3 regions of the Streptomyces sp. NPDC017943 genome follow, and region 1 is predicted to be linked to each of the others. Evidence: riboswitches for the same ligand, from Rfam matches in the RefSeq annotation. Region 1 holds a riboswitch; each other region holds the start of a gene.

The links. Region 1 has a riboswitch for cyclic di-AMP ahead of ACH4C6_RS08830 (peptidoglycan DD-metalloendopeptidase family protein). Riboswitches for the same ligand answer to the same signal wherever they lie in the genome.
Region 2: another riboswitch for cyclic di-AMP. It lies ahead of ACH4C6_RS12840 (C40 family peptidase); the one in region 1 lies ahead of ACH4C6_RS08830 (peptidoglycan DD-metalloendopeptidase family protein).
Region 3: another riboswitch for cyclic di-AMP. It lies ahead of ACH4C6_RS19620 (M23 family metallopeptidase); the one in region 1 lies ahead of ACH4C6_RS08830 (peptidoglycan DD-metalloendopeptidase family protein).

What each region holds. Positions count from the first base shown of each region.
Region 1 covers NZ_JBIRHH010000002.1:850,019-860,349, reverse strand. Annotated here, with positions in the region: gene ACH4C6_RS08850 (aspartate aminotransferase family protein) at 1-1,033, shown strand, start outside; gene ACH4C6_RS08845 (helix-turn-helix domain-containing protein) at 1,101-1,748, shown strand; gene ACH4C6_RS08840 (DUF6126 family protein) at 1,745-1,864, shown strand; gene ACH4C6_RS08835 (tyrosine-protein phosphatase) at 1,896-2,693, opposite strand; cyclic di-AMP (ydaO/yuaA leader) riboswitch at 3,189-3,350, shown strand; gene ACH4C6_RS08830 (peptidoglycan DD-metalloendopeptidase family protein) at 3,355-4,287, shown strand; gene ACH4C6_RS08825 (SGNH/GDSL hydrolase family protein) at 4,530-5,315, shown strand; gene ACH4C6_RS08820 (TetR/AcrR family transcriptional regulator) at 5,341-5,955, opposite strand; gene ACH4C6_RS08815 (Glu/Leu/Phe/Val dehydrogenase dimerization domain-containing protein) at 6,016-7,194, opposite strand; gene ACH4C6_RS08810 (MBL fold metallo-hydrolase) at 7,323-8,591, shown strand; gene ACH4C6_RS08805 (sensor histidine kinase) at 9,161-10,331, shown strand, end outside.
Region 2 covers NZ_JBIRHH010000003.1:742,850-753,180, forward strand. Annotated here, with positions in the region: gene ACH4C6_RS12820 (urease subunit beta) at 1-163, opposite strand, end outside; gene ACH4C6_RS12825 (urease subunit gamma) at 176-478, opposite strand; gene ACH4C6_RS12830 (TetR/AcrR family transcriptional regulator) at 589-1,236, opposite strand; gene ACH4C6_RS12835 (ABC transporter permease) at 1,356-2,348, shown strand; cyclic di-AMP (ydaO/yuaA leader) riboswitch at 3,269-3,481, shown strand; gene ACH4C6_RS12840 (C40 family peptidase) at 3,485-3,958, shown strand; gene ACH4C6_RS12845 (ATP-binding protein) at 4,420-4,878, opposite strand; gene ACH4C6_RS12850 (helix-turn-helix domain-containing protein) at 5,093-5,953, shown strand; gene ACH4C6_RS12855 (DUF397 domain-containing protein) at 5,963-6,193, shown strand; gene ACH4C6_RS12860 (8-amino-7-oxononanoate synthase) at 6,322-7,449, opposite strand; gene bioB (biotin synthase BioB) at 7,600-8,883, shown strand; gene ACH4C6_RS12870 (adenosylmethionine--8-amino-7-oxononanoate transaminase) at 8,876-10,156, shown strand; gene bioD (dethiobiotin synthase) at 10,158-10,331, shown strand, end outside.
Region 3 covers NZ_JBIRHH010000005.1:601,616-611,946, forward strand. Annotated here, with positions in the region: gene ACH4C6_RS19620 (M23 family metallopeptidase) at 20-808, opposite strand; cyclic di-AMP (ydaO/yuaA leader) riboswitch at 822-986, opposite strand; gene ACH4C6_RS19625 (M16 family metallopeptidase) at 1,178-2,566, opposite strand; gene ACH4C6_RS19630 (M16 family metallopeptidase) at 2,563-3,933, opposite strand; gene ACH4C6_RS19635 (DNA topoisomerase (ATP-hydrolyzing) subunit A) at 4,152-6,608, shown strand; gene ACH4C6_RS19640 (CobW family GTP-binding protein) at 6,605-7,708, opposite strand; gene ACH4C6_RS19645 (DUF6082 family protein) at 8,057-8,767, shown strand; gene ACH4C6_RS19650 (citrate synthase) at 8,779-9,939, opposite strand; gene ACH4C6_RS19655 (citrate/2-methylcitrate synthase) at 10,050-10,331, shown strand, end outside.

The DNA.
Region 1 (10,331 bases):
CCGGGTGTTCTTCGGCAACAGCGGCACCGAGGCGGTCGAGGGGGCACTGAAGTTCGCCCGGTTCGTCACCGGCAGGCCCAGGGTCCTGTACTGCGCGCACGCCTTCCACGGCCTGACCACCGGCGCGCTGTCCGTCAACGGCGAGTCCGCCTTCCGCGACGGCTTCGCCCCGCTGCTGCCCGACACGGCCGTGCCGCTCGGCGACCTCGACGCGCTGGAGCGGGAGCTGGACAAGGGCGACGTCGCGGCCCTGATCGTCGAGCCGATCCAGGGCAAGGGCGTGCTGGAGGGCCCGCCCGGCTGGCTGCGGGCCGCGCAGGAGCTGCTCCACCGGCGCGGGGCCCTGCTCATCGCCGACGAGGTGCAGACGGGCCTCGGCCGTACCGGGGACTTCTACGGCTACCAGCACGAGGACGGCGTGGAACCGGACCTGGTGTGCGTGGCGAAGGCACTGTCGGGCGGCTACGTCCCCGTCGGCGCCACCCTCGGCAAGGAGTGGATCTTCAAGAAGGTCTACTCGTCCATGGACCGGGTTCTGGTCCACTCGGCGAGCTTCGGGTCCAACGCCCAGGCCATGGCGGCCGGCCTGGCGGTGCTGTCGGTGATGGAGAACGAGCAGATCGTCGCGGGCGTACGGGCCACCGGCGAGCTGCTCAGGTCCCGGCTCGCGGCGCTCACCGACCGCTACGAGATGCTCGCCGAGGTGCGCGGCCGGGGGCTGATGATCGGCATCGAGTTCGGCCGTCCGAAGTCGCTGAAGCTGCGCAGCCGCTGGGCCATGCTCCAGGCGGCGCGCAAGGGGCTGTTCGCGCAGATGGTCGTGGTGCCGCTGCTGCGGAAGCACCGGATCCTCACCCAGGTCTCCGGCGACCACATGGAGGTGATCAAGCTGATCCCGCCGCTGATCATCGGGGAGCGGGAGGTGGACCGGTTCGTCGAGGCGTTCACGGCCGTGATGGACGACGCCCACGACGGCGGACTGATGTGGGACTTCGGCAAGACCCTCGTCAAGCAGGCGGTCGCCAACCGCTGAATCCGGCCCGCTTTGCCTGAGAGGCAAGAAATTTGCCGCACAGGCAAACCTGCGGCTGAATGGAGGCATGAGCTCCTCCGAGAGCGAGCGGCCGCCAGCGGCCGGCTCGCCGGCCGAACCGGCCCCCGGCGCCCTGCCGGCCGCGGTCGCCCCGCAGCTGCGGGCGCTGCGGCGGCAGGCCTCCCTGACGCTGGAGGCCGCGGCCCGCGCCGCCGGGCTGTCGCCCGCGCATCTGTCCCGGCTGGAGACCGGCCGGCGCCAGCCCTCCCTGCCGATGCTGCTGGCACTCGCCCGCATCTACGGTACGACGGTCTCCGAACTGCTCGGCGAGACGGTCGCCGAACGGGACTCCGTCATCCGCGCCGCCGCCATGGAACCCACCGCGGCGGGCGGCTGGACCTACTGGCAGGCCGGCGCCCCCGGCCGCGGGATGCAGGCCCTGCGCGTCCACGTCCCCTTCGGCTCTCAGGGCGACATCGTGCGCGTCCACCCCGGGGAGGAGTGGCTGCACGTGCTGCGGGGCCGGCTGCGGCTGCGCCTGGCCGACACCCTGCACCGGCTGGCGCCCGGCGACAGCGCCCACTTCGACTCGCTGACCCCGCACCGCATCGCCGCCGAGGACCACGACGGCGTCGACCTGCTCTTCGTGCACACCCTGCTGCAGAGCCCCACGGCCGCCCTGTGCCTGGGCCCCAACCCTGGAGAGACGACATGAGCGACTTGGAGGAGAAGTTCCCCCGGGCCCTGTGGGTGCGCCTGCTGGTCTACCTGATCCTGGGACACGTCTTCGCCGCCTTCATCTACCTGCTGTTCGAGGTCGGGGCGAAGTAGATCGCGGCCGGGGCCGGGGTCCGGGAGGTCCTCAGTCCAGCAGCCGCTCGCGCAGCCGCTCCCGGGTCTCGGGAGCGAGCCCCAGCCCCTGCTCCAGATAGGCGTCGACCCCGCCCCAGGTCTCCTCGATCGTGTCGAAGGCGGCCGTCAGGTACTCGGCGCGCGCGTCGAACAGGGGGCTGAGCAGTTCCATGACCTCGGGGGAGTAGGCCGAGGCGTGCGAGCTGCTGCGGTGGACCTTGTAGCGGCGGTGCTTGGCGTTCGACTTCAGGTAGTCGTCGACGATCGCCTCCCGCTCGACGCCCACCGCCAGCAGCGTCACCGCCACCGACAGCCCCGCGCGGTCCTTGCCGGCCGCGCAGTGCATCAGCGCCGGGACGCTGTCCTGCGCCAGGGCGTGCAGGACCCGGGAGTGCTCGCCGGTGCGGTCCTTGACGATCGAGCGGTACGAGGCGATCATCCGGGCCGCGCCCTTGCCGTCGGCCAGGATCGCGCGCAACTGGTCCAGGTCGCCGTCGCGGACCATCGTCCAGAACTCGGCGCCGTCGGCCGGGTCGCTCAGGGGCAGGTTCACGTTGCGCACGCCCGGCAGCGTGACGTCCGGCCCCTCCAGCTTCTGGTCGGCCGCGTTGCGGAAGTCGAAGATCGTGTGCAGGCCCAGTCCGGCCAGGAAGGCGGCGTCCTCCCCGGTCGCGTGCGCGAGGTGGCCGCTGCGGAACAGCACGCCCGGGCGCACCCGCCGTCCGTCCACCGTCGGCAGTCCGCCGACGTCGCGGAAATTGCGCACTCCGGTCAGCTCGGGCTCCGTCGACGGGACCTGCTGTGTCACGAGGGCTCCTCCCCATCGGTGCCGCCGCCGCGGCTCGCCGGCGGGCACCACCCGACGATACGACATGCCTGCCTGGGGCAATCAGGTGTCCACAGCCGTCACCGGCGTCCCGGCACCCGAGGGGCGGGCGACGGGGCGGTGGCCGTCCGGGTGCCGGGATCGTCGTCCATGTTGAGCGGAAGTGGCAGTTTGGTCCGAATGAGGCGCTTCGGCCGCTTCGCCACAACGTGCCCTGGTCGGCGCCGAGATGGGGAGAGGGGGCGTGACCATCGTCATATCCGTGACGATGTGTTGTCGCCATGTGCACGTAATTCGGGCAATTATCCGGGACATTGGGAAAAGCGGAAGATCGTGGATCCACGCTCGGTGACGGCGGAGAACACCGGTGCCTCAGGGAAAACACCGTCACGCGCAACCACAGGCTTGTCCCTTCGCGTCCCGGTCGCTTACGTTCCACACCGATCCGGACGGACGCCTAATCCTGCCGCCGCCCGGTGCCCGCACCCACTGACCCGACGTACGGCAGGAGCGGGGGACCCACAGGTACGACGCCTGTTCCGGTTCCCGGAACGGCTTGGGGTTCAGTCGCGCCACGGCGCGGCCGGGCATCTCCAGCCCGCACCCGACAGCTCACCTCGCAGGCGACGGAGAGGAATTCGCCATGCCCGCGAAGGGTAAGCACCGCCGTCCCAAGACCCAGCGTTTCACCCGCTCCATCGCCGTCGCCGGCACCGGCGGCGCCGCTCTCGCGCTCCCGCTGATGGGAGCCGCCGGCGCCCACGCCGCCACCCCGCAGACGGCTCCGGACAAGGCGGTCCAGTCCGCTCCGGCCCCGGAGAAGAAGGCCGCCGAGAAGACCGCCGGTGCCCGCACGTACACCGTGAAGGCCGGCGACTACCTCGCGAGGATCGCCGCCGACCAGCACGTCAGCGGTGGCTGGAAGAAGCTGTACGCGGACAACCGCGACGCCGTCGGCGACGACCCGTCGCTGATCCACCCGGGCCTGAAGCTCTCCCTCGGCAAGAAGGCCGCCGCGAGCCAGGCCCCGGCGAAGCCCGCCCCCAAGGCCTCGGCGGAGAAGCCCGCGAAGAAGTCCGCCGCCGAGTCCTCCGCGGACACCTCCGCCAAGGCCGGCACCGCCGCGAAGCCGGCCGCCGCCGCGCCCGCCGCCCAGGGCAATGCCAGTGGCTTCTCGCTGCCGGTGGACGGCGCGTCCGTCGGCACCCCCTACCGCATGTCCGGCAGCATGTGGTCCAGCGGCTACCACACCGGTGTCGACTTCGTCGTCCCGACCGGCACCTCCCTCAAGGCCGTCGGCGCGGGCACGGTCGTCTCCGCCGGCTGGGGCGGCGCGTACGGCAACCAGGTCGTCATCAAGCTCAGCGACGGCAACTACGCCCAGTACGCCCACCTGTCGCAGCTGTCCGTCTCGGCCGGCCAGACCGTGACCGCCGGGCAGCAGATCGGCCTGTCGGGCGCGACCGGCAACGTCACCGGACCGCACCTGCACTTCGAGATCCGCACCACGCCCGACTACGGCTCGGACGTGGACCCGGTCGCCTACCTGCGCTCGCACGGCGTCTCCGTCGGCTGACCGACCGCACCCCACCTGCCTGACACGCCGCCGAAGGCCGGACCCGAACGACCGGGTCCGGCCTTCGGCGTGTGGCGAGCACCCCCAACGCCCCCGTGGACATGCGTATTCCGGAGTTGACCAACCCTTGGGGAGTGGCCTTTCTCACCGCCCGTCAAGCCCTGCCTACGGTCGCGTAGGTCACATTCGAGGGTGAATCATGAACGGCTGTGGCAGACGATTCGAAGAGTGACAGCAAAGCAGTGATCGGGTCGTACGTGGCGCTGGGGGACAGCTTCACCGAGGGCGTCGGCGACCCCGGCCCCGACGGGGCGTTCGTCGGCTGGGCCGACCGGTTCGCCGTCCTGCTCGCCGACCTGAGGCCCGAGGGCGACTTCCGGTACGCGAACCTCGCCGTGCGCGGCAAGCTCCTCGACCAGATCGTGGCGGACCAGGTGCCGCGGGCCGTCGAACTGGCCCCGGACCTCGTCTCGTTCTGCGCCGGGGGCAACGACATCATCCGGCCCGGCACCGACCCCGACGAGGTGGCCGAGCGCTTCGAGCGGGCGCTGCTGCGGCTCACCGCCGCGGCCGGCACGGTGATGGTGACGACCGGGTTCGACACCCGGGGCGTGCCCGTGCTCAAGCACCTGCGCGGCAAGATCGCCACCTACAACGGACACGTCCGGGCCATCGCCGACCGGTACGGCTGCCCGGTGCTCGACCTGTGGTCCCTGCGCAGTGTCCAGGACCGCCGGGCCTGGGACGCCGACCGGCTGCACCTGTCTCCCGAGGGGCACACACGGGTGGCGCTCCGCGCGGGCCAGGTGATGGGCCTCGACGTGCCCGCCGACCCCGAGCAGGTCTGGCCGCCGCTGCCGCCGCGCGGGGCGTTCGACATGCGGCGCGACAACGTCCAGTGGGCGCGCGAGTTCCTGGTGCCGTGGATCGGGCGCCGGCTGCGCGGGCAGTCCTCCGGCGACCACGTGACGGCCAAGGGGGCCCTGTCCCCGGACGACATCCGGATGCGGATCGCGCCCGTGGCGTGAGACCCGCGCCGGGCGGGCCGGACCGCTACCCGGCGGGCGACGCGGCCGGTTCCAGGCCCAGTTCCCGGGCCAGGGCCTCGTCCGCCCACTGCTGGGCGCGGGCCCGGGGGACCGACCCGGGGTAGGACGTCAGCTGGACGGCGAGGCCGTCGAGGAGGGCGGTGAGGCGGAAGGCGGCCCCCGGGGGATCGGGGCAGGGGAACTCGCCGGCCGCCACGCCCTCCGCGATGACCTCGGCCAGGGCGGCCTTCCACCGCCGGTCGAGATCCTCGGTGACCTCCCGCAGCGCCGGCTCGCGCAACGCGGCCGCCCAGCCCTCGATCCACAGGCGCCAGCCCTTGGCCTGGCCGGTCGGCGCGTACCACCGCACGGCCGACCGCAGCCGGCGCAGCGCCGGTGACCGGCGGCCGAGCAGCCTGCGCAGGTGCGCGAGGTCGGCCTCGGCGGCGTGCCGGAACGCGGCGGCGACCAACTGCTCCTTCGAGGAGAAGTGGTAGAGCACCAGCGCGTTGCTCACCCCGAGCGCCGAGGCCACGTCGGCGATCCTGACCGCCGCCACGCCCCGCGCCTCGATCTGCTCGATGGCGGCCCGCAACAGCTCCCCGCGCCGCTCCGCGACACTCAACCGGACTCTCGTCACACCGTCACCCTATCCACGCGGGCACGGCCCCCGGCGTACGGATCCGGCCGGTCCCGCACGTCAGCGGTGCCAGCCGAACCGGTGCGCCAGCTCCGGCAGCCGGTCCGCCGCGAGCGCGTGCGCGGCGGACCGGGGCGTGGTCCCGCCGGCCTGCGCGCGGGTCAGCGTCCGCTCCACCAGGTCGCGCATCGCACGGCGGATGTGCGCGAACGCCTCCTCGGCGTCGGGGCCGACGTCCCCGAAGAGGGTCCACCACCACCAGGCGTTCGTCCCGGAGTTGACCACGACGTCCGGCAGCACCGTCACGCCCCGCGCGGCCAGCAGGGGCTCCGCCTCCGCCGTGACGGGCATGTTGGCCGCCTCCACGACCCAGCGGGCGGTGATCCGGGCCTGGTTCTCCGCGTCGATCGCGTACGACACGGCCGCCGGCACGAGCACCTCCGCGTCGGCCGACAGCCAGGCGCCGCCGGGCAGTTCGAGGTCGCCGGGGCGCAACACCGAACGGTCGACCGTGCCGTGGGCGTCACGGGCGGCGAGCAGGGCCTCGACGTCCAGCCCCGCCGGGTTGGCGATCGTGCCCTTCAGGTCGGCGACGGCCACGACCGGCAGACCCGCGCGGGAGAGGAACCGGGCCGTGGCCCCGCCCATGGTGCCCAGCCCCTGCAACGCCACCCGGGTCCCCGCGTAGGGCACCGCGGCCCGGTCCAGCGCGGTCAGCGCCGCCTCGGCCACCCCGCAGCCGCCGACCAGCTCGTCGAGGCCGATGCCGTCCACCTCGAGGGCGAAGGCGTCCGCCAACCGGCGCCGCGCCGCCGCCTCGTCCTCCAGCAGCGGGTACACCGCCTGGATCGAGGAGACGAGACCCGCCTCGGCGGCGGCCCGGTCCACCACGTCCTGACCGAGTCCGAGGTCCTCGCCCGTCGTCCAGAAGCTCTCGATGTACGGGCGCATCGCCCGCAGGTACCGCACCAGGAGCGGGTACGCCTCCGGGTCCCGCGGGTCGCAGTCGATGCCGCCCTTGGCGCCGCCGAGCGGGACGTAGCGGCCCGCGGGGTCGTAGTGCAGGGCCTCCTTCAGCGTCATGCCGCGGGCCAGACCCGTCACCTCGTCCAGGGTGCAGCCGGGCCGCATCCGCAGGCCGCCGCTGGCGACACCGCGCACCAGCCGGTCGACGACCAGGAAGCCCTGCCGGCCGGTGAGGTGATCGGTCCAGGTGAGGGACATCCAGGGACTGGCCATATGGGCTCCTTCGCCACCGGGCTACTGAATCGCCGGTCAGTATCCCCCCTCGCGGGGCGCCGGTGCACGGGTGGGGCCGGAGGGGCCGACCATAATGGAAAGCCTGACCGACTCCACCTGGAGGTACCGTGGCCGGTTTCCGTACCCTGAGCTCCGGGCTCCGCGCGCTGCGCCCCGGGGCGTTCGGCGCGGACCCGAGCGGTGAGCGCATGGCGCGCATCCGCCGATCGCCCCACTTCGCGGACGGGGTCTTCCAGAACCCCGGCGGCCCCGCGCGGACCCGGCCCTCGGGCTCCACCCTGGACTTCGCGAAGGTCTTCTTCGACAAGGAGACCCGCCCGCGGCGCACCCCGCAGGGCGCCGTGCCGGTGCACTCCACCACGCTCGCGGACATCGCCCGGCCCTCGGCCACCGGCCTGCGGCTGACCTGGACGGGGCACTCCAGCGTCCTCGCGGAGATCGACGGCCGGCGGGTCCTGTTCGACCCGGTGTGGGGCGAGCGCTGCTCGCCGTTCCCCTTCGCCGGCCCCAAGCGGCTGCATCCCGTCCCGCTGCCGCTCGCCGCGCTCGGACCCGTCGACGTGGTGGTCATCTCGCACGACCACTACGACCACCTCGACATGCCCACCATCAAGGCGCTGGCCGGCACGGACACGCTCTTCGCGGTCCCGCTCGGGGTCGGCGCCCACCTGGAGCGCTGGGGCGTGGCGCCCGGCCGGCTGCGCGAGCTGGACTGGCACGAGTCGACCGAGGTCGGCGGTCTCACCCTCACCGCCACCCCCGCCCGGCACTTCTGCGGCCGCGGCCTGCGCAACACCCAGCACACCCTGTGGGCCTCCTGGGTCGTCCAGGGCGAGGAGCACCGGATCTACCACAGCGGGGACACCGGCTACTTCGACGGCTTCAAGGAGATCGGTTCCGCGCACGGCCCGTTCGACGCCACCATGATCCAGATCGGCGCCTACTCCGACTTCTGGCCGGACATCCACATGACCCCGGAGGAGGGCATGCGCGCCCACCTGGACCTCCAGGGCGGGCCGGACCACGGCCTGATGCTGCCGATCCACTGGGCGACCTTCAACCTGGCCACGCATCCGTGGGCGGAGCCGGGCGAAGGGACGCTGCGGGCCGCCCGCGCCGTGGGGGCCCGGATCGCCCTGCCCCACCCGGGCGAGCCGTTCGAGCCGACGGCCGAGTCCGTCCCCTCGGAGCCGTGGTGGCGCGGGGTGGCGCTCGCCCCGTCGGGCCGCCGGCCGGCGGCCGTCGAGGCCGTCACCGACAGCACGATCAAGACGGTGTCCGACCGGGCAGCCGTGGCCCAGGCCGATACCGTGAGTGACGGTGACCGGAAGGCCGGTACGGGCACCGAGGGCGCCGAGTCGCTCCCGGCGGGCTGAGCAGGGGCGCACGAACGATGGACGGCGAGGGCCGGGGAGCGGATGGCTCCCCGTCCCTCGCCGTCTTCGTGTGACCGTCCCTGAGCAGGTCGGATCGTGCTGTTGCCGTTCCTGAACGAAATCCTGAGGGGGTTATCGGTCTGTCGTACGAGCCCTCATACCAGAGCGGGACGCTCTCCGTATGAGTTTGTCAACTGCCCACCGCACATGATGCGCTGACGACTACTGTCAGTGGCCGTCGGGAAACGGACGGACCAAGGAGCGGGGGCCGGCACGTGCAGGCGCAAGGCGGACGAGGGAGTCGACGCGGCGGGGACCCCCGCTGCCCGCGCACCACCGACGCCGGCGCCGCCGCGGGCCCCGGCCCGGGACGCCACGCCAACCCGGACCGGAACGCGGCCGGGCGGCCGCGGAGCGAGGCTGCCGACACCCGCGGCGCACGGCAGCGACCACGCGAAGCCGGGCGCATCACCCCGGGCGCCCCGGCGCGCCAGCGGCCACGCGAACCCCGGCGCACCACCGCGAGCGCCCCTGGCCCCGACGCCCGACGGACCAGCACGAGGACACCGATGTCACACCTCCGGCCACCGGCCGTACGCGCAGACCGCCGTGAGGGCGGGCGGCACGGGCGGCCCGCCTCCCGCCCCGCACCCGCGCTGCCCGAGACCCACATACGGTCCCAGTTGCTGCGCATCGCCGTGCTGCCGCCGGTCGCCGTCGCCCTCAGCGGCTGCGCGGCCGTCCTCTTCACCGTCCGCTCCACCGGCGCACGCCCCGGGCTCACCTTGTGGGCCGTGCTCGCCGGCGCGCTGTCGGTGACCCTCGTCGCCCTCGTCGTGGCCGCGGTGGCCGCCGGCCGCGCCGCCCGGTCCGTGCACGACCGCGTCGGCGTCCTGCGCCGCGCCACGGCACGGCGCGAGGCCGACCTGCGGGCCCTGGTGGAGGCGCTGCGCCGCGGCGACGGACCGCCGCAGGCCGGGGCGCGGGACCACAGCGGCGGCCCCGGCACGGACGCCGACGACCTCGACCTGCTCAGCGCCGATCTGACCCGGGCTCACGACAGTGCGGTCACTGCCGTCGTCCAAGCCTCCCAGCTCTCCAGCCAGGCGGGCAGCGAGCAGAAGCTCGAGGTGTTCGTGAACCTCGCCCGGCGGCTGCAGTCGCTGGTCCACCGCGAGATCTCCCTCCTCGACGAGCTGGAGAACGAGATGGAGGACCCCGACCTGCTCAAGGGGCTCTTCCACGTCGACCACCTCGCCACCCGCATCCGCCGTCACGCCGAGAACCTCGCGGTGCTCGGCGGGGCCGTCTCCCGGCGGCAGTGGAGCAACCCCGTCGACATGACCGAGGTGCTGCGGTCGGCCATCGCCGAGGTCGAGCAGTACTCCCGGGTCAAACTCGTCCCGCCGATCGACGGGCAGCTGCACGGGCACGCCGTCGCCGACGTCATCCACCTGCTGGCCGAACTCGTCGAGAACGCCACGGTGTTCTCCGCCCCGCACACCCAGGTCCTGCTGCGCGCCAACCTGGTCACGTCCGGGCTCGCCGTCGAGGTCGAGGACCGCGGCCTCGGCATGCCCGTCGAGGAGCAGACGCGGATGAACGCGCTGCTCGCCGACCCGGACCAGGTGAACGTCGCACGGCTCCTCGCGGACGGCCGCATCGGCCTGTTCGTCGTCTCGCAACTCGCCCGGCGGCACGGCATCACCGTCCGCCTCCAGTCCAACATCTACGGCGGCG
Region 2 (10,331 bases), on a different contig from region 1:
CGACGCGGTCGAACTCCAGGCCCGGGTTGGCTTCCGCGAAGTGGTAGTGGGAGCCGACCTGGACGGGGCGGTCGGCGGCGTTGAGGACGGTGAGCCGGGTGACCTCGCGGCCGGAATTGCACACGATCGGCCCGTCGGCGAACAGGATCTCTCCAGGAATCACTGCGGCGCCCCGTCAGACGATCGGGTCGTGGACGGTGACGAGCTTGGTGCCGTCCGGGAAGGTGGCCTCGACCTGGACGTCGTGGATCATCTCCGCGATACCTTCCATGACGTCGTCCCTGGTGAGCAGTTGACGGCCGGAGGACATCAACTCCGCGACGGTGCGCCCGTCACGGGCCCCCTCCAGGAGGTGCGACGTGATCAGGGCGACCGCCTCGGGGTGATTGAGTCGCAGGCCGCGGTCCCGGCGCTTCCGCGCCACGTCGGCCGCCACATGGATGAGCAGACGCTCCTGTTCGTGCGGGGTCAGCTGCACGTCCCACCTCAGTCCTCGCTCCGGACCGTGCGGGGTCCGATGGCCGCCGCCACGGGGCGACGAGCCGGGTGGCGTGCGCGGCAGGCTAGTGGGGCCGCGTTTCGGGTGCGTTAACCGCGTGGCGCTCCGCCGGCGGCGGCGGACCGGCCCTCCATGCTCATCAGCGCCCGCAGTCCGTCCCGCAGGATCTCCACCGGGGCCGGGCCGAACAGGGACTGCTGGGCGATGAAGCCGAGCACGGAGGCGATCATCGTGCGGGCCACGTCGTCCGGCTCGACGTCCGCCCGCATCATCCCGGCCTCCTGGTAGGCCTGGACGATCCTGCCCCAGGACGCGCGGACCGAGCCGTAGCCCTCCCGGAGCAGGGCCGCCAGCTCCTCGTTGCGCAGGGTCTCCGTCCACACCTGGATCACGAGCCGGGGGAAGGCGGGCCTGCCGTCCACGACGAGGGACTCCCGGGCTCCGAGCGTCCTGCCGAGCACGGAGGCGACGAGTTCGTCGGGCGGCGGGGGCGGGGTCCGACGGGCCGCCTCCTCGAAGGCGTCCCGGACCGAGCCGAGGACCTCGGTCACGATCGCGCCGATCAGCTCCTCCTTGCCGCTGAAGTAGCGGTACACCGCACCCGCCGAGAGATCGACCTCCTTCAGCACGTCCTGCATGGAGGTGGCGTGGAAGCCGTTGCGGGCGAAGCAGAGCGCGGCGCCGTCGAGGATCTGGCGGCGGCGGGCGTCGAGGTGTTCCTGGGACACGCGGGCCATGGCCCCCAACGTAAAACGAATATTCATTCTTGACAAGGACGCACCCCGGGAGGACGGTGGAGACAGCAAAACGAACGATCCTTCTTTTTAGTCCAGACCTCTCCCTCCAGGAGACCCTCATGTCCTCCCGAGCCCGCCCGCTGATCGCGGTCGTCGTCCTCGTGCCCGTCGTCGCCGCCCTGGCCCTGTGGGCCTTTGCCTGGCCGGCCTCCCGCACGGCCCCCCGCGACCTGCCGCTGGGCGTCGCCGGACCGCCCGCCGCGGCGGCCCAGGCCGAACGGCAGCTCCAGCAGCACGAGGGAGCTTTCGAGATCCACCGCTACGCCGACGAGGCAGCCGCCCTCGACGCCATCGAGGGCCGGAGCGTCTACGGCGCGATCGTGGTGACGCCCCAGGGGCCCGAGCTGCTCACGGCCTCCGCGGCCGGGCCGGCCGTCGCCCAGTTCCTGCAACAGGCCGTGGCCCGGCAGTCCTCCGCCGAGGGCACCCCCGTGCGGACGGTCGACGTGGTGCCCACCCCGGCGAGCGATCCCCGCGGCGCGGTGCTGAACGCCGCCGTGCTCCCGCTCGCCCTGGCCGGGATCGCGGCCGGCGCGGCGGTCACTTTGCTGGGGCTGCGCGGCGTCCGCGCCGTGACGGCACTGCTCGCGGTGTCCGCCGCGGTGGGTGCGGTCGCCGCCGGGATCGCGGACAGCTGGCTCGGCGCCCTCGCCGGCGACTGGTGGGTGGAAGCCTCGGCGCTCGGTCTGTCCACCCTGGCCGTCGGTGCGGCCGTCGCGGGTCTCGCCGCCCTGATCGGCCCCGCCGGCACAGGACTCGGGGCGGCCCTGGTGATGCTGCTGGGCAACCCCTTCTCCGGAGCCACCTCGGCCCCGCAGATGCTCCCGGAGCCGGCCGGGGCGATCGGCCAGTGGCTGCCGCCGGGCGCGGGTACGTCGCTGCTGCGCTCGGTGTCCTACTTCGACGGCGCCGCGGCGACCGGGCCGGTGCTCACCCTGGCCTGGTGGGCGGCGCTGGGACTGGGGGCCGTCCTGCTCGGCAGCACCCTGCGCGCCCGCAAGAAGGACGGCGCCCCCGCCGAGGACCGGCGCGACCTCGCGACGGTCGGCTGACCGCAGGCGACGGCCGTCGCCGGACGACGGCACCCGGACGACCGTGCATCCCCGCTGTAGCGGACGGGGGTGCACGGTCCTGCCGTGCTCCTGCGGAGTCCGGCACCGGGCCCTGCGGGGGTTCTTGCGGGGGCGCGACGAACCTCGCCGGGGAAGGGCCGCCCGCGACCGCAGGTACCGATGCGGCCCACAACCCCGGCGTGCCGGCACGCCGTGCTCCCGGCGCGCTCCTGGTGCTCCGTCAGCCGGGCCGGCCGAGCGGGCGAGCGGCAGAGCCGGTGAGCGGGCGGCCGGTGATCCCTTGGTGCGGGTGGAGGAGCCGACCCGGTCGAGGGAGGGCGAGGGCGGGCGAGGGAGGGCCGGGCGGGAACCGGCCCCCGCGGCTCGGGGAAGGCCGAGCTGATCGGTCGTTACCTCGGCGTCGTCGACCTCCTCGGACGGGCCAACTCGGCGTGTCGCGCTCACCCTGATGCACCAACGGGGGAAGACGGAATCGCGTGCCGCCACGCCGGACCGCGTCCCGACGCGCTCGGGACGGCGAGCCGCGCACCGCCCGCGTCACCCTTCCGCCGCGGTCCGCCAGTTGAGGGGGGTGCACCACCCGGAACACGCCGACCGGCGGAACGTCCGACTCCGAGTCGAAACCGACCAAATGGCGTACCCCTGTTCGGAGTAGACACGCGTCCGGACTTCGGGTGGCTGAAGTTGCGCAACGGGCCTGGCCGCAGGGCGGAATTGGACATTCCCTCCCTGGTCGGACCGTCCACGGTGGGGTGGACGGCGGCTCGAACACAGACGTGTCCACCCGAACGGGTGAGTGGTGAGTAACAACACAAATCCTCGGTTCCGTTGGGATTTCGGGACAGCCATGAGTCAAGATCCCTGACTGACGACAAGCCCCCGCCACAGCGGCGGGGCGATCCGGGCGGACGCCGAGTCCTGCCGCCGCCCGGATGACCGGTCGACAGGAGTGGATCGGCAGGAGTGGAGGACCCAAGCACGACGGGTCGCCGGGACGGTCACGCCATGACCGGGTCCGAGCAGCCCTTGGGGTGAAGCCGCGTCAGCGGCCGGGCAACTTCGCCAGCCCGAATCCGACAGGTCATCCTTCACAGGCGGCTGACGAAGGGTTGCGCATGACTGCGCTCAATCGTGTCCCGTCGCTCATGGCCCGTGCCGGTACGGCCTCGGCTCTCACCATCGCCGCCGTCGGCGGCTCGATAGTGGCGCCCGGCTTCTCGTCCGAGGCCGCGGCAGCCACCCCGGCGACCAAGGCACTCCAGATCGCGGCCTCGAAGAAGGGATCGCCGTACAAGTACGGGGCCACCGGTCCGCACCGGTTCGACTGCTCCGGGCTGACGCTGTACTCGTTCAAGAAGGCGGGCAAGAAGCTGCCGCGCACGGCCGCCCAGCAGTACAACAAGACGCGCCACATCTCCGCCAAGAGCCGTAAGGCCGGGGACCTGGTCTTCTTCCACTCGGGCAAGAACGTGTACCACGTCGGTATCTACGCGGGTAAGAACAAGCTGTGGCACTCCCCCAAGACCGGGGACGTGGTGCGACTGCAGAAGATCTGGACCAAGAGTGTCTGGTACGGGCGCGTGAAGTGACCGCCCGGCGTGCGGCGGCGTCCTGACGCGCCGCCGCACGCCGCGGGCGTGAAGGCGGCTCGGACGGTTACCCGTGAGGTCACCCAGACGGACGTGCAGATTCTTTTCGCCTTCCTGCCGTCACTGGCCTTCACCTCGCGCTTTCGCCTTCAGCACCTCGGCCCTGCTGGTGGTGGACGTGACCACGGGCCGCAAGGCCGGGATCGCGGCGGGTGGGGCCACCTTCGTGGTCTGCGCCGGCCTGAGGGCTGCTGCCGCGGCTGGTGCGCCGGGCCGGGCCGCCGCGGCGGTGCCCGCGCCCGAGCGGCGCGCGGTGACGCAGCCGCCTCGGCAGCCCGGCTCCCTCAGAGCGCGCACGGAGGCCCCGGCAAGGCGTCGCCGAGCGCGACGGGGTCCCGGGGGCCGCCCGGGGGGCCGAGCGAAGGGTGATCGGGCGCCGTCCGCGGAGGTCCGTCGGAGTTCTAGGGTTCCTGAGGGCCCCGGGACGGTACCGGCTGGGCCGGGATGGTCCAGGGCAGTTCGATCGTGATGGTCTTGCCGCCCTCCCGGGTCGGCCGGATGCGCAGCTTGCCGCCGCATTCCGCGGTCAGCCACCGGATGATGACCAGGCCGCGCCCGTTGTCCTGCTGGACCGCGGCGGGCAGGCGCCTGGGAAGGCGCGGATGGCTGTCCGTGACGCCGATGCGCAGGTGCTCGTCACGGTCGAGCACGACGTCCACCGTGAACGTGGGCGACTGACCGAAGGTGTGCTGGACGGCATTGGTGGCCAGTTCGGAGATGATCAGCCGGACGGTGTCGGACACCTCCGTGTCGGCCGGCAGGCCCCACTCCGCCAGCGTGCCCACCACGTAGGCGCGCGCCGCGGGGACCGAGGCGGGATCGCTCGGCAGAGTGACGGATGCTTCCAGATGGTCTGCCATGGCGACGTCGTCCCTTTCCCACGGCACCGTGGTCCGACACCACGCGGATGGTTCGAGTACGGTCCCGGACTGGTGCTTCCGTCGCCAGAGTGCCACCAGAACACCCCCGAAGGACGGCGATCCACCAAGATATGCATATATCTGTCGCCCGAAGCGGTGAACTCTGCGACGCGAGACCGTATATGGGTGGTCCGGAAGGAGTAAGGAGAAGCACATGCAGCACGGTCCCGCGGTGCGCCGCCGGAAACTCGGCGCCGAACTGCGTGCCCTGCGCACGTCGGCGGGGCTGACCAGCGGTGAGGCGGCCCGGCTGGTGGGCTGGCACCAGTCCAAGGTCAGCCGGATCGAGACCGGCACGAGCGGGGTGAAACCGGCCGACGTGCGGTTACTGCTCGACGCCTACGGCGTGGCCGATTCCCAACTGCGCGAGCTGCTGGCGGTGTTGGCGGGTTCGGACGACGGCGGCGGGCGGCACCACTGGTGGCACGCCTACCGCGGTGTGCTGCCCCCGACCTACCGCGACTTCATCAGCCTGGAGTCCCAGGCCACCGCGATGCGCACGCTGGAGACCACCGTCGTCCCCGGCCTGCTCCAGACGCCCGAGTACGCCCGTGCGGTGACCAGGGCGGCGGTGGGGAACGTGCCGGAGGACCGGCTCGACACCCTCGTGGAGGTGCGCCTCGCCCGGCAGGACGTGCTGCGCGCAGATCCGCCGCTGGAGTTGAGCGCCGTCCTGGACGAGGCGGTGCTGCGCCGGGAGGTGGGCGGCCCGGGGGTCATGGCCCGGCAACGGGAGCGGCTGGTGGAGGCGGCGCGGCTGCCCCACGTACGGCTTCAGGTTCTGCCGTTCGCCGCCGGTGCGCACATCGGGGTGACCGGACCTTTCGTTATCTTGTCATTTTCGAGCACTTCTGATCTGGACGTGGTTGTTCTCGACCACTTGACGAGTAGCCTCTACCTCGAACGGAAAGAAGACCTCCGGGCCTACACGGAGGCCTTCAACTCCCTTTTGATCCACGCCCTTTCGCCCGAGGATTCGTTGGATTTCATCGCCGGGACATCCACCGGCGCATAAGGAGGCACCATGCGTGCACTGCCTCGTCATGTCCCCTCGAGCCGCGCACTGCACGGTGTGCGGTGGCTGCGCAGCAGCTACAGCACCGGCGCGAACAACTGCGTCGAGACCGCGCGTCCGGACGCTCCGCCGTGGGCCGGACTGCTCGCCGTGCGCGACTCCAAGACCCCGGACGGGCCCGCGCTGTTCTTCTCACCGCGGAGCTGGGCGGGGTTCACCGCCGGCCTGGACCGTCTGTGAAGCCCGTCTGTGAAGCTCTTTTGATCAGCCGCTTCAGGCGCTGCGTCAGCTGCCTCAGCCGCTGAAGAGGCCCGTCTCCCGTCCGATCAGTCCGTCATCGTGCCGACGCACGGCCGTGTCACGCCGACTCATGGTCGCGTCTCGCCGATCACTCGTACAGCGCGTTCGATCTGTTCACCGGTCAAGTCCGCGCGAGCGGTCAGCCTGAGCCGGGAGATGCCGTCGGGCACGGAAGGAGGACGGAAACAGCCCACGGCCAGGCCCGCCGCGCGGCATTCGGCCGCCCAGCGCACCGCGTCCTCGGCCGAGGGCGCCCGCACCGAGACCACCGCGGCGTCGGGGCGTACCGCCTCCAGACCCGCGGCGCTCAGGCGTGCGTGCAGGTCACCCGCCACCGCCCGGGCCCGGGCGGCCCGTTCGGGCTCGCGGCGCAGCAGCCGCAGCGCCGACAGGGCCGCCCCGGCCGCGGCGGGGGCCAGGCCCGTGTCGAAGATGAACGTCCGCGCCGCGTTGACGAGATGGTCGACGACCCGCGCGGGACCCAGGACGGCTCCGCCCTGGCTGCCGAGCGACTTCGAGAGGGTGACCGTCGTGACGACGTCCTCGGCGCCCGCGAGACCCGCCGCGTGGGGCGCACCCCGGCCGCCCTCCCCCAGGACGCCCAGGCCGTGGGCGTCGTCGACGACGAGTCCGGCGCCGTGCTCGCGGCAGACGCGGGCCAGTTCCGTGAGCGGGGCGGCGTCGCCGTCGACCGAGAAGACGGTGTCGGAGACGGCGATCGCGGGTCCGTCGTGTGTCCTCAGTGCCTTGCGCACCGCCTCCGGTTCGGCGTGCGCGGCGACCTGGGTCGCGCCGCGGGCCAGCCGGCAGCCGTCGATGAGCGAGGCGTGGTTGCCGGCGTCGGAGACGATCAGCGAGCCGTGCGGGGCCAGCGCGGTGACGGCGGCGAGGTTCGCGGCGTATCCCGAGGAGAAGACCAGAGCCGCCTCGTAGCCGCAGAAATCGGCCAGTTCGCCTTCCAGCTCGGCGTGCAGTTCGGTGGTGCCGGTGACGAGCCGGGAGCCGGTGGCGCCGCCGCCCCAGACCCGGGCCGCCCGGGCCGCCCCCTCGGCCACCTCGGGGTGGTGGGCCAGTCCGAGGTAGTCGTTGCTCGCGAGATCGAGGAGGGGCGAATCGGCCGGGCGGGGGCGCAGCGTCCGGACGAGTCCGGCGCTGCGGCGCCGCTGCGCCTGCTCGTCGAGCCAGCCGAACGCCATGGGTGGTCCTCCGCGGGTTTTGTAGGCAGTGCACAGACACTAGCGGGACGACCAGCGGGTCACAGTGTGGCAATACCCACACGTCGAAGCCGATTGCTTGTGTGAAGTCTCCTTGGCCCGAAGCGGGTCCGTAGGACAGGATCGGCTCTCATGGACCTGCTGAACACGCTGGTGGACAAGGGGCTTCGGCGCGAGACGCCGACCCGTGACGAGGCACTGGCCGTCCTTCGGACGTCCGACGACGACCTCCTCGATGTGGTGGCCGCGGCCGGGAAGGTGCGCCGGCACTGGTTCGGCCGACGGGTGAAACTCAACTATCTCGTCAACCTGAAGTCGGGCCTGTGCCCGGAGGACTGCTCGTACTGTTCGCAGCGGCTCGGCTCCACGGCCGGGATCCTGAAGTACAGCTGGCTCAAGCCGGATCAGGCGTCCGACGCGGCGGCGGCCGGGGTGGCCGGAGGCGCCAAGCGGGTGTGCCTGGTGGCCAGCGGACGGGGCCCGACCGACCGCGACGTGGACCGGGTCTCCGACACGATCAAGGCGATCAAGGAGAACAACGAGGGCGTCGAGGTGTGCGCCTGCCTGGGGCTGCTCTCCGACGGCCAGGCGGAGCGGCTGCGCGAGGCGGGAGCGGACGCCTACAACCACAACCTCAACACGTCCGAGGCGACGTACGGGGACATCACCAGCACGCACACCTACGCCGACCGCGTCGACACGGTGAACAAGGCGCACGCGGCGGGGCTGTCCGCCTGCTCGGGGCTGATCGCCGGCATGGGCGAGACGGACGAGGACCTGGTCGACGTCGTCTTCTCGCTGCGCGAACTGGACCCCGACTCCGTTCCGGTCAACTTTCTGATCCCCTTCGAGGGCACCCCGCTCGCCAAGGAATGGAACCTCACCCCGCAGCGGTGTCTCCGGATCCTCGCGATGACGCGGTTCGTCTGCCCCGACGTGGAGGTCCGGATCGCGGGCGGGCGCGAGGTGCATCTGCGCACCATGCAGCCGCTCGCCCTGCACCTGGCCAACTCGATCTTCCTGGGCGACTACCTCACCAGTGAGGGCCAGGCCGGAAAGGCCGACCTGGAGATGATCGCGGACGCCGGGTTCGAGGTGGAGGGCACCGACCAGGTCACCCTGCCCGAGCACCGGGCCGGCGGCGGCTGCGGCAGCGGTGGCGGCGGCTGCGGTACCGAGGCGGCCGAGGGCGTGGGCGCGTGCGGTTCCGGTGGGGCCGAGGGAGCGGGCGTGTGCGGTTCCGCGCCCGCCTCCGAGCCCGCGTCCACCAACGAGCCCGCGTCCACCACCGAGGCCGCGTCCCCCTCCGGGACCGCGCCCGCTCCTCCTTCGGAGCCCGCTCCCGCCGGTCCCCGTACGGACCTGGTCGCCGTGCGCCGCCGGGGTGCCGGGACGGATCTCGCACCCAATGCCTGAGCTGACGGTCCCCGAGCTGCTGGAGCTCGACCGGCGGCACGTCTGGCACCCGTACGGCCCCATGCCGGGGCGGCAGGAGCCCCTCGCCGTGGAGTCCGCGAGCGGGGTGCGGCTGCGGCTGGCCGACGGCTCGGGCGAGCTGGTCGACGGGATGTCCTCCTGGTGGTCGGCGATCCACGGGTACAACCACCCGGTGCTGAACGAGGCCGCCCGCGAGCAGCTCGGGCGGATGAGCCACGTGATGTTCGGCGGGCTGACCCACGAGCCCGCCGTCCGCCTGGCGAAGCACCTTGTCGACATGTCGCCGGAGGGGCTGGAGCACGTCTTCCTCGCCGACTCCGGGTCGGTGTCGGTCGAGGTGGCGGTCAAGATGTGCCTCCAGTACTGGCGTTCCTTGGGCCGCCCCGGCAAGCGGCGGCTGCTGACCTGGCGCGGCGGCTACCACGGGGACACCTGGCAGCCGATGTCGGTGTGCGACCCCGAGGGCGGGATGCACGAGCTGTGGGCCGGGGTGCTCCCGCGCCAGGTGTTCGCCGACCCGCCTCCGGCGGAGTTCGAGGAGACCTACGCCGAGCACCTGCGCTCGCTGATCGCCGAGCACGCCGACGAGCTGGCCGCGGTGATCGTCGAGCCGGTGGTGCAGGGCGCGGGCGGCATGCGGTTCCACTCCCCCGCCTATCTGCGGGTGCTGCGCGAGGCGTGCGACGCGCACGACGTGCTGCTGGTGTTCGACGAGATCGCGACCGGATTCGGCCGTACCGGCGCGCTGTTCGCGGCGGGGCACGCGGCGGTCACGCCCGATGTGATGTGTGTGGGCAAGGCGCTGACCGGCGGCTATCTGACGATGGCGGCGACGCTGTGCACCGGGCGGGTGGCCGACGGCATCTCGCGCGGCGAGGTGCCGGTGCTCGCGCACGGCCCGACCTTCATGGGCAACCCGCTCGCCGCCTCGGTGGCCTGCGCCTCGATCGAGCTGCTGCTCGGGCAGGACTGGCTCGCGGAGGTCAAGCGGATCGAGTCGGGACTGCGCGACGGGCTCGCCGCGGCCGCCGAGTTCCCGGGCGTCGCGGACGTACGGGTCCTGGGCGCCATCGGCGTGGTCCAGCTGGACCACGCCGTGGACATGCGGGCGGCCACGGCGGCGGCCGTGCGCGAGGGTGTGTGGCTGCGGCCGTTCCGCGATCTGATCTACACGATGCCGCCGTACGTCACGGGCGACGCGGACCTGGCGCGGATCGCGCGGGCGGTGTGCGCGGCGGCGCGGGAGGGATGACATGCCGGTACTGATGATCACGGGTACGGGCACGGAGGTCGGCAAGACCGTCGTGACAGCCGCCGTCGCCGCGGCGGCGCTGGCGGCCGGACGTACGGTGGCCGTGCTGAAGGCCGCGCAGACCGGCGTGCTGCCGGACGAGCCCGGGGACGCGGCGGAGGTGGCCCGGCTGGCG
Region 3 (10,331 bases), on a different contig from region 1:
CACGGAACTCGGGGTGACGTCAGAGGTTGACGCCGTGCGAGCGGAGGTAGGCGACGGGGTCCATGTCGGAGCCGTACTCGGGGCTCGTGCGGGCCTCGAAGTGCAGGTGCGGGCCGGTGACGTTGCCGGTCGCGCCGGACAGGCCGATCTGCTGACCGGGGGTGACCTGCTGGCCGACCGAGACGCCGATGGACGACAGGTGGCCGTACTGGGTGTACGTGCCGTCGTTCATCTTGATCACGACCTGGTTGCCGTACGCGCCGCCCCAGCCGGCCTCGACGACCGTACCGGCGCCGACGGAGTGGACCGAGGTGCCGGTCGCGGCGTGGAAGTCGACGCCGGTGTGGCTGCCGGAGGACCACAGGCCACTGCTGGCCTGGTAGCTGGTCGACACGTACGAGCCGGAGATCGGGGACACGAAGGTGTTCAGGCGCTTGCGCTCGGCCTCGCGGGCGGCGCGCTCCTTGGCCTCGCGCGCCTTCTCGGCGGCTTCCTTGGCCTTCTTGGCCGCCTCGGCGGCCCGCTCGCGCGCGGCCTCCTCGGCCTTCTTCTTCGCGGCGGCCTCCTCGGCCGCCTGCTTCTGCGCGACGGCCTGGGCGTCGATCTGCTCGGCGACGGTGTCGCCCATGGTGACGACGGGGGTGAGACCGGTCTGCTCGGGAGCCGGCTCGGCGGCGAAGGCGGCCGGAGCGGCCACGGTGCCGATGACGCCGGTCGTGGCGAGAGCCGCGACGCCCGCCGCACGGGCCGTGCCGCGCTGGAGGCGGCTGGGGCGACGGTGCTTCCCGGTGGCGCGGGTGAACGCCATGAAGTGGCTGGTCCTTTCCTTCCTTCTCGCCTACCGGGTTAGCTGACGGGTTCGGAGCAGGAAGGTCTCCTACGGACCCCCTCGCGGCTCGCGCGGGCGTCCGATTCACCCCAGGGACTGCGGTTGGGTCCCCGGCTCCCCTGGCTCGCGCCGTACGGGGACTCGGCGATGACTGTCCGGTGCCGCGGGTGCGGCGCACTGCCTGACGAACAGCCCGGATGACGCTAAGCGGCACCGCTTTCAATTCCCAAACGAAACCCGCCTTTTGTAGCGCATCCCACAGGGCAGACAGGCCTCCTCCGTACCAATTCGGGCATAAGGGAGCCCTGGTGCCTTCGATGACAACCAGGGCTCCCGCGCGCGTGTGCCCTACTCCGCGGTGACGACCGAGACTTCGCCGATGCCGAGGGCCTCGACGGGCGCCTTGATCTGCGTCGCGTCACCGACGAGCACGGTCACCAGGCGGTCCACGGGGAAGGCGCTGACGACCGCCGCGGTGGCCTCCACGGTGCCGGTCGCGGCGAGCTGCCGGTACAGCGCGGCCTGGTAGTCGTCGGGCAGGTGCTGCTCGACCTGGTCGGCCAGCGTGGAGGCGACGGCCGCCGCCGTCTCGTACTTCAGCGGCGCGACGCCGACCAGGTTCTGCACGGCGACGTCCCGCTCGGCGTCGGTCAGCCCCTCGGCCGCCAGGGTGCGCAGCACGGTCCACAGGTCCTGCAGGGCGGGACCGGTGTTGGGCGTGTCCACCGAACCGCTGATGGCGAGCATCGAGGCACCGGTGCCGTCCGGGGCGGACCGCAGGACCTGGGCGAACGCCCGCACCCCGTAGGTGTAGCCCTTCTCCTCGCGCAGCACGCGGTCCAGACGGGACGTCAGGGTGCCGCCGAGGCAGTACGTGCCGAGCACCTGGGCGGGCCAGACGCGGTCGTGCCGGTCCGGGCCGGTGCGGCCGATGAGCAGCTGCGTCTGGACGGCGCCCGGGCGGTGGACGATGACGACCCGGCCCCGGTCGTCCGCGGTGACCGGCGGCACCGGACGCGGCTCGGCACGGGAGCCGGTCCAGGCGCCCAGCGTGTCACCGAGCAGGGCGTCGAGGTCGATGCCGGTGAGGTCGCCGACGACGACGGCGGTGGCCGTGGCGGGCCGGACGTGCTTCTCGTAGAAGCCGCGTACGGCCGCGGAGTCGATCGCGGCGACGGTCTCCTCGCCACCCTGCCGGGGCCGCGACATGCGCGAGTCCGCCGGGAACAGCTGCCGGGACAACTCCTTGGCGGCCCGGCGCGAGGGATTGGCCAGCTCGTGCGGGATCTCGTCGAGGCGGTTGCGGACCAGCCGCTCGATCTCGCTGTCCGCGAACGCGGGCGCCCTCAGGGCGTCGGCCAGCAGGCCGAGCCCCTTCTCGAGCCGGGAGGCCGGGACCTCCAGGCTGATCCGGACCCCGGGGTGGTCGGCGTGCGCGTCCAGGGTGGCGCCCGCGCGCTCCAGTTCGGCCGCGAACTCCTCCGCGGAGTGCTTGTCGGTGCCCTCCGAGAAGGCCCGCGCCATGATCGTGGCGACGCCGTCCAGGCCGGCCGGCTCGGCGTCCAGGGGCGCGTGCAGCAGCACCTCGACGGCGACGACCTGCTGGCCGGGGCGGTGGCAGCGCAGGACCGTCAGGCCGTTGCCGAGAGTGCCGCGCTCCGGGGCCGGGAAGGCCCAGGGCTTGGCCTCGCCCGCCTGCGGCCGGGGGTGGAAGTCCATCGTGGCGAGCTCGGTCACTTGGCCGCCTCCTCGTTCTCGTCGCCGGCCGCGGGTGCGGTGTCCCCGGCATCGTCGGTCTCGTCGGCGACGGGCTCGTAGACGAGCACCGCGCGGTTGTCGGGGCGCAGGCGGGCCTTGGTGACCTCCTGGACCTCCTCGGCCGTGACCTCCAGCACGCGCTGGACGGCGGTCAGGGCGAGCTGGGGGTCACCGAACAGCACGGCGTACCGGCACAGTTCGTCGGCGCGGCCCGCGACCGTGCCGAGGCGGTCCAGCCACTCGCGCTCCAACTGGGCCTGGGCGCGCTCCATCTCCTCGGCCGTGGGGCCCTCCTCGGCGAACCGGGCGAGCTCCTCGTCGATGGCGGCCTCGATCACCGGCACCTCCACGTCACCGGACGTCTTGACGTCCAGCCAGCCCAGCGAGGGCGCCCCGGCCAGCCGCAGCAGGCCGAACCCGGCCGCGACGGCCGTACGGTCGCGCCGCACCAGGCGGTTGTACAGCCGGGAGGACTCGCCGCCGCCGAGGACGGTCAGGGCCAGGTCGGCGGCGTCGCACGCGCGTGTGCCGTCGTGCGGCAGTCGGTAGGCGGCCATCAGGGCACGCGCCGGGACCTCCTCCTCGACGACCTCGCGCAGCTGCTCGCCGATGGTCTCCGGCAGGGAGCCGTCGCGCGGGGCGGGCTTGCCGTCGTGGCCGGGGATGGAGCCGAAGTACTTCTCGACCCAGGCCAGCGTCTGCTCGGGGTCGATGTCGCCGACCACGGAGAGCACGGCGTTGTTCGGCGCGTAGTAGGTGCGGAAGAACGCGCGAGCGTCCTCCAGGGTCGCCGCGTCCAGGTCGGCCATCGACCCGATCGGGGTGTGGTGGTAGGGGTGGCCCTCCGGGTAGGCGAGGGCGGTGAGCTTCTCGAAGGCGGTGCCGTAGGGGACGTTGTCGTAGCGCTGGCGGCGCTCGTTCTTGACGACGTCGCGCTGGTTCTCCATCGACTCCTCGTCGAGGGCGGCCAGCAGGGAGCCCATGCGGTCGGCCTCCAGCCAGAGGGCGAGCTCCAGCTGGTGGGCGGGCATGGTCTCGAAGTAGTTGGTCCGCTCGAAGCTCGTGGTGCCGTTCAGCGAGCCGCCCGCGCCCTGGACCAGCTCGAAGTGGCCGTTGCCCTTGACCTGCGCGGACCCCTGGAACATCAAGTGCTCGAAAAGGTGAGCCAGGCCCGTACGCCCCTTGACTTCGTGGCGCGAGCCGACGTCGTACCAGAGGCACACCGCCGCGACGGGGGTCAGGTGGTCCTCGGAGAGCACCACGCGCAAGCCGTTGGCCAGGCGGTGCTCGGTCGCTGTCAGGCCTCCGGAGCCTGCCTGGGCTGTGGCCGTGTGACCCATGGGCATGTACGTCCCTTCGATCGCGGAGCGGTCTTCACAACCGCGGATTCGTGCCGGTCCTGCCACTGTATGCAAGCGCGCGAGGCCCTGGTGAAGTTCCCGGTGCCGGCCTCGTTCCGGGGGCGCGGGCGCCGCTTGTCCCGGGGCCTGGTCCCGCTTGTCAGTGCGGCGGTCCACAATGGTCCGCGTCAGATCTGGATCGCAGCAGCAAGGAGCCGGCAGCGATGGCCCGCCGCAGCACGAAGACCCCGCCGCCCGACGACTCGTACGAGGAGCGGATCCTCGACATCGACGTCGTCGACGAGATGCAGGGCTCCTTCCTCGAGTACGCGTACTCGGTCATCTACTCCCGGGCCCTGCCGGACGCCCGCGACGGTCTCAAGCCGGTGCACCGGCGCATCGTGTACCAGATGAGCGAGATGGGCCTGCGCCCCGAGCGGGGGTACGTCAAGTGCGCCCGTGTCGTCGGCGAGGTGATGGGCAAGCTGCACCCGCACGGCGACGCGTCGATCTACGACGCCCTGGTGCGCATGGCCCAGCCGTTCTCCATGCGCGTCCCCCTGGTGGACGGCCACGGCAACTTCGGCTCGCTGGGCAACGACGACCCGCCGGCCGCCATGCGGTACACCGAGTGCCGCATGGCCGAGGCGACGAGCCTGATGACGGAGTCGATCGACGAGGACACCGTCGACTTCAACCCCAACTACGACGGCCAGGAGCAGGAACCGGCCGCGCTGCCCGCCGCCTTCCCGAACCTGCTGGTCAACGGCGCCTCGGGTATCGCGGTCGGCATGGCGACGAACATGCCGCCGCACAACCTGCGCGAGGTCATCGCCGCGGCACGCCACCTGATCAGGCACCCGAACGCGGACCTCGACGCCCTGATGAAGCACGTCCCCGGTCCGGACCTGCCCACCGGCGGCCGCATCGTCGGCCTGTCCGGCATCCGCGACGCCTACGAGAGCGGCCGGGGCACGTTCAAGATCCGCGCGACCGTGGCGGTGGAGCAGGTCACGGCCCGCCGCAAGGGCCTGATCGTCACCGAGCTGCCCTTCGCGGTCGGCCCCGAGAAGGTCATCGCCAAGATCAAGGACCTGGTCGGCTCGAAGAAGCTCCAGGGCATCGCCGACGTCAAGGACCTCACCGACCGCGAGCACGGCCTGCGCCTGGTCATCGAGATCAAGAACGGCTTCGTGCCGGAGGCGGTCCTGGAGCAGCTGTACAAGCTGACGCCGATGGAGGAGTCCTTCGGCATCAACAACGTCGCCCTGGTCGACGGCCAGCCGCTCACGCTGGGCCTGAAGGAGCTGCTGGAGGTCTACCTCGACCACCGCTTCACCGTGGTGCGGCGGCGCTCGGAGTTCCGCCGCGGCAAGAAGCGCGACCGGCTGCACCTGGTCGAGGGCCTGCTGACGGCCCTGCTGGACATCGACGAGGTCATCCGCCTGATCCGCTCCAGCGAGAACTCCGCCCAGGCCAAGCAGCGCCTGATGGAGCACTTCTCGCTGAGCGAGGTGCAGACGCAGTACATCCTCGACACGCCGCTGCGCCGGCTGACCCGGTACGACCGCATCGAGCTGGAGACGGAGAAGGACCGGCTCAACGCGGAGATCGAGGAGCTGACCCGGATCCTCGACTCGGACGCGGAGCTGCGCAAGCTGGTCTCCTCTGAACTGGCCGCGGTCGCCAAGAAGTTCGGCACCGACCGGCGCACGGTCCTGCTGGAGTCGGGCGGCGCTCCGGTCGCGGCCGTACCGCTGCAGGTGGCGGACGACCCGTGCCGGGTGCTGCTGTCCTCTACGGGTCTGCTGGCCCGTACGGCCGACGCCGAGCCGTTCGCGGAGGACGCCGGCGCCAAGCGCGCCAAGCACGACGTGATCGTCTCGGCGGTACCGGCGACGGCCCGCGGCGAGATCGGCGTGGTGACCTCCTCGGGCCGGCTGCTGCGGCTGAACGTGGTCGACCTGCCGCAGCTCCCGCAGCCCCTGCCGACGCCGAACCTGGCGGGCGGCGCCCCGCTGGCGGAGTTCGTGTCGCTGGAGGGCGACGAGACGGTCGTCTGCCTGACCACCCTCGACGAGTCGTCCCCGGGCCTGGCGCTCGGCACGCAGCAGGGCGTCGTCAAGCGCGTCGTGCCGGACTACCCGTCCAACAAGGAGGAGCTGGAGGTGATCACCCTCAAGGAGGGTGACCGGATCGTCGGTGCCGTCGAGCTGCGCACCGGGGACGAGGACCTGGTGTTCATCACCGACGACGCCCAGCTGCTGCGCTTCCAGGCGTCCCAGGTCCGCCCGCAGGGGCGTCCGGCCGGCGGTGTGGCCGGCATCAAGCTGGCCGAGGGGGTGAAGGTCATCTCCTTCACGGCGGTGGACCCGGCCGCGGACGCGGTCGTCTTCACGGTCGCGGGCTCGCGGGGGACGCTGGACGACTCGGTGCAGACGACGGCCAAGCTGACCCCGTTCGACCAGTACCCGCGCAAGGGCCGGGCGACCGGCGGTGTCCGCTGCCAGCGGTTCCTGAAGGGCGAGGACTGCCTGTCCCTGGCCTGGGCCGGGCCCGCCCCGGCCCGTGCCGCACAGAAGAACGGCGCCCCGGCCGCCCTGCCGGACATCGACCCCCGCCGCGACGGGTCGGGTGTGTCCCTGGCGAAGACGGTGGCCGTGGTGGCCGGGCCGGTCTAGGCCGGCGGTTCCTCCGCGGGTTCCTCCCCGCCGGTGCGCACATAGCGCAGGACGCCCCACATGCCGTGCTCGTCGGCGTGTGGGGCGTCGTCCTTGCACGCCTCCAGTTCCTTGCCGAGGGCGGTGGTGTCGATGCCGGAGCCGATGAGGACGAGCTGGGTGAGGCGTTCGCCGCCGGCCGGCCAGGGCTCGGGGTAGAAGCGCAGGAACCGTCCCACGGCGTGCACGGCGTACCGGTTGCGCACGTCGTACGGCCCGAAGTCGACGTAGCCCTTGATGCGGTACAGCCCCGAGGGGCGGCTGTCGAGGAAGGCCATCAGCCGGCGGGGGTCGAGGGGCGCGGACGAGACGAACGAGACGCTGTCGTAGGCGGTGTGCAGGTGCCCGGCGTGCCCGCCGGGCGCGTCGTTCTCGTCGTGCTCGGGGTGCTCGTCGTGCTCCTCGTGCTCGTGCAGGTCGTCGAAGGAGAGCTGTCCGATGCGCTCCTCGCTCGGCCGGCAGTCGAAGAGGAACTCGGGGTCGATGCGGCCGTAGGTGGCCGGAACGACGGCGGCTCCGTCGGTGAGCGACCTGACCAGCCCGAGGACGCGTTCGCCGTCGGCCGCGCGGTCGAGTTTGTTGACCACGACGAGGTCGGCCAGCGCGAGGTGGCGGTCGATCCCGGGGTGGCGGGAGCGGGTCGCGTCGAACTCGGCGGCGTCGACGACCTCGACCAGTCCGCCGTAGACGACGCCGGGATGTGCGCTGGCGAGCAGCATCCGGACCAGCTCCTGCGGTTCGGCCAGGCCGCTGGCCTCGATGACGATGACGTCGATGCCGAGGGAGGGGGCCGCGAGCCGCTCCAGGTACGTGTCGAGTTCGCTCGCGTCGACCGCGCAGCACAGGCACCCGTTGCCCAGGGAGACCGTCGAGTCGCCGAGCGCCCCGGCCACGGCCATCGCGTCGATCTCCACGGCCCCGAAGTCGTTGACGATCGCGCCGATGCGGCTGCCGCCGCTGCGGTGCAGGAGGTGGTTGAGCAGAGTGGTCTTGCCCGAGCCGAGGAATCCGGCCAGGACCACGACCGGGATCTGCTGCGGTTGCGGGCTCGCCTGACGCACCGTGCGACCTCTTTCACGCCGACGCGCGCACCGGCTCACGGTGGCGGCACACGCGGGGGGATGGGATACCGGTCCAGGATACGAGCCAGGGGGTTGCGAGGGGCACCATCATCCTCCGGTAGGCGCGGAGTAGCTCGCCTTCGAGCGGGGCCAAGGGATGCGCAAGGCGTCCGAAAATGTCGTCCGGTCATAGCAGAGTGTGGTTCGTTATCGCCGTCTCGCCTCCCGTACACGAGAGAACCATTCGGACGTCAAGCGGTGCGACCCAATAGCAGGGCACCTGATCTCCCTCGCGCTCCCCATGCACTGGGAAGGGAACCTCGTTTTCCACCACACCGATGGGGAAGCATGACGCAGATGCCGGGAGGGCGGATGGATCAACGACGGTTGAAACATGTGCTGCTGTGGGGTGTGGCAACCCTGCTGGGGGTGACACTCGTCGGTGCCGCGTCCGTGGTGATCAGTGGTTGGCTCCTGGCCGGCGTGGAGGAGGCGAACGGTGGACGCCGGGAGGCAGTCGAACGCAGCGCGGTAGGTGACTACTTCGGCGGCGTGAGCGCCGTATTCTCCGGCCTCGCTCTTCTGCTGCTGGTCTTCACTCTGCTCTTCCAGCAGCGGGAGTTGCGCCTGCAGCGCGAAGAGCTCAACCTGCAGCGCCAGGAACTCATCGCCTCCCGCCAGGAACTACGTCGCAGCGCGAGAGCCGATCTACGAGCCCTGCACGTCCAATTGACCGAGATGGCGATGAACGATGCTGCGCTTGCCGGCGTGTGGAATGACTATCCCGACGAGCCACACGAAGTAGTCCGCCAGCACTTGTTCGCCAACCTGACTTTCGGCCACTTCCTCCTCTTCTACGAGTGGGGAGAGATCTCCGAAGAGGAGTTGCTCGAGTACGCCCGCACCCTCCTCAGGAGCCCGCTGTTTCAGCGGTACTGGGAGGCCTCACGCAGGGGAAAGGAGGGCCTTTCCCCTGACAGCCACGAGGGACGCCTGTTCCGCATCTTCGAGCAGGCCGTCCGCGACATACAGGGCCGAGGTACTCCCAGCACGCCTTGAGACGGCGGCCCTCAGGCGGGCACCGGCTCCGGTGCCTCAGGTCCCACGTAGCGGGCCACCGGGCGGATGATCTTCGTGTCCTCCGCCTGCTCCAGGATGTTCGCGCTCCAGCCCACCGCCCGCGCGGCGGCGAACGTCGGGGTGAACATCTCGCGGGGCAGACCGCAGAGTTCCATCACGACACCCGCGTAGTACTCGACGTTGGTGTGCAGCTCCCGGCCGGGCTTCAGCTCCGCCAGGATCGCCTCGACGTGCCGCTCGACCTCGATCGCGAAGTCCACCCGCGGGCCGCCGAACGACCGGGCGACCTCCCGCAGCATCCGTGACCGCGGGTCCTCCGTGCGGTAGATCGCGTGCCCGAACCCCATGATGCGGTCCCCGGCCAACACCCGCTCGCGCACCCAGGAGTCGATGCGGTCCGGGCTGCCGATCGCGTCCAGGGTGTCCAGCGCGCGGCTGGGCGCACCACCGTGCAGCGGTCCCGACAGCGCCGCGACCGCGCCCGCCAGACACGCCGCCACGTCCGCCCCGGTCGAGGCGATGACCCGGGCGGTGAACGTCGACGCGTTGAAACCGTGGTCGATGGTGGAGATCAGGTACTGCTCGATCGCCCGGGCATGCCGCTCGTCCGGTGTTGATCCGGTCAACATGTAGAGGTAGTTGGCCGCGTAGGAAAGGTCCGGCCGGGGTTCGATCGGCTCCTGCCCGTGGCCCAGCCGGTGCAGCGCGGTGAGCAGGGTGGGGACGGCCGCCGCCGCCTCCAGCGTGTTCTGCCGACGCTCCTCCTCGTCGATGTCGTACACGGGGCGGAAACCCTTCGCCGCACCCAGCAGCGACAGCGCCGTCCGCATCCCCGCGAGCGGGCCGGAACGTCCGCCCGCCGCAGCAATGGCGGGCAGCGCCGCCCGCACCTCGCCGGGCAGCGCCCGCAGAGCGGCGGTCTCGGCCGCGAAGGCCGCGCGCTGTACGGGGCCGGGCAGTTCACCGTGGACGAGGAGGTACCAGACGTCCTCGAATCCCCGGCTGCGGGCCAGATCGACCGCCGAGTACTGCCGGTAATGGTAGAAGCCTTCGCGCCCTCGGACGTCGCCGATGCGGGTGTCGGTGACGACGACACCGGCGAGCCCCCGGGGCGCTTCGAGAAGAGCACCTGCGGACCTGTTGACGGACATGTCTGCCTCCCTGAACTTGATCCGACTGTCCATGATTGACTGAATGCCTGTCAATATTGATTGAATCAATGCAACAGTCAATGGACCAGCGGACGGATACGGTGACCCTCATGCGCGATCAAGAGACCGCCTCACCGGGCACGGAACGGCGGCTGACCACCAAGGAGGCCGCCGAACTGCTCGGCGTGAAACCGGAGACCCTGTACGCGTACGTGAGTCGCGGGCAGCTCAGCAGCCGGCGAGCAGCCGGCGGCCGGGGCAGCACCTTCGACGCCGCGGAGGTCGAAGCGCTCGCCCGGCGCAACCGGCGGGAGAGCGCCACCGGTCCCGGCTCCGGCGGAGAGCTGGGCGTACGCACCCGCATCACGCTGATCGAGGGCGACCGGTACTAC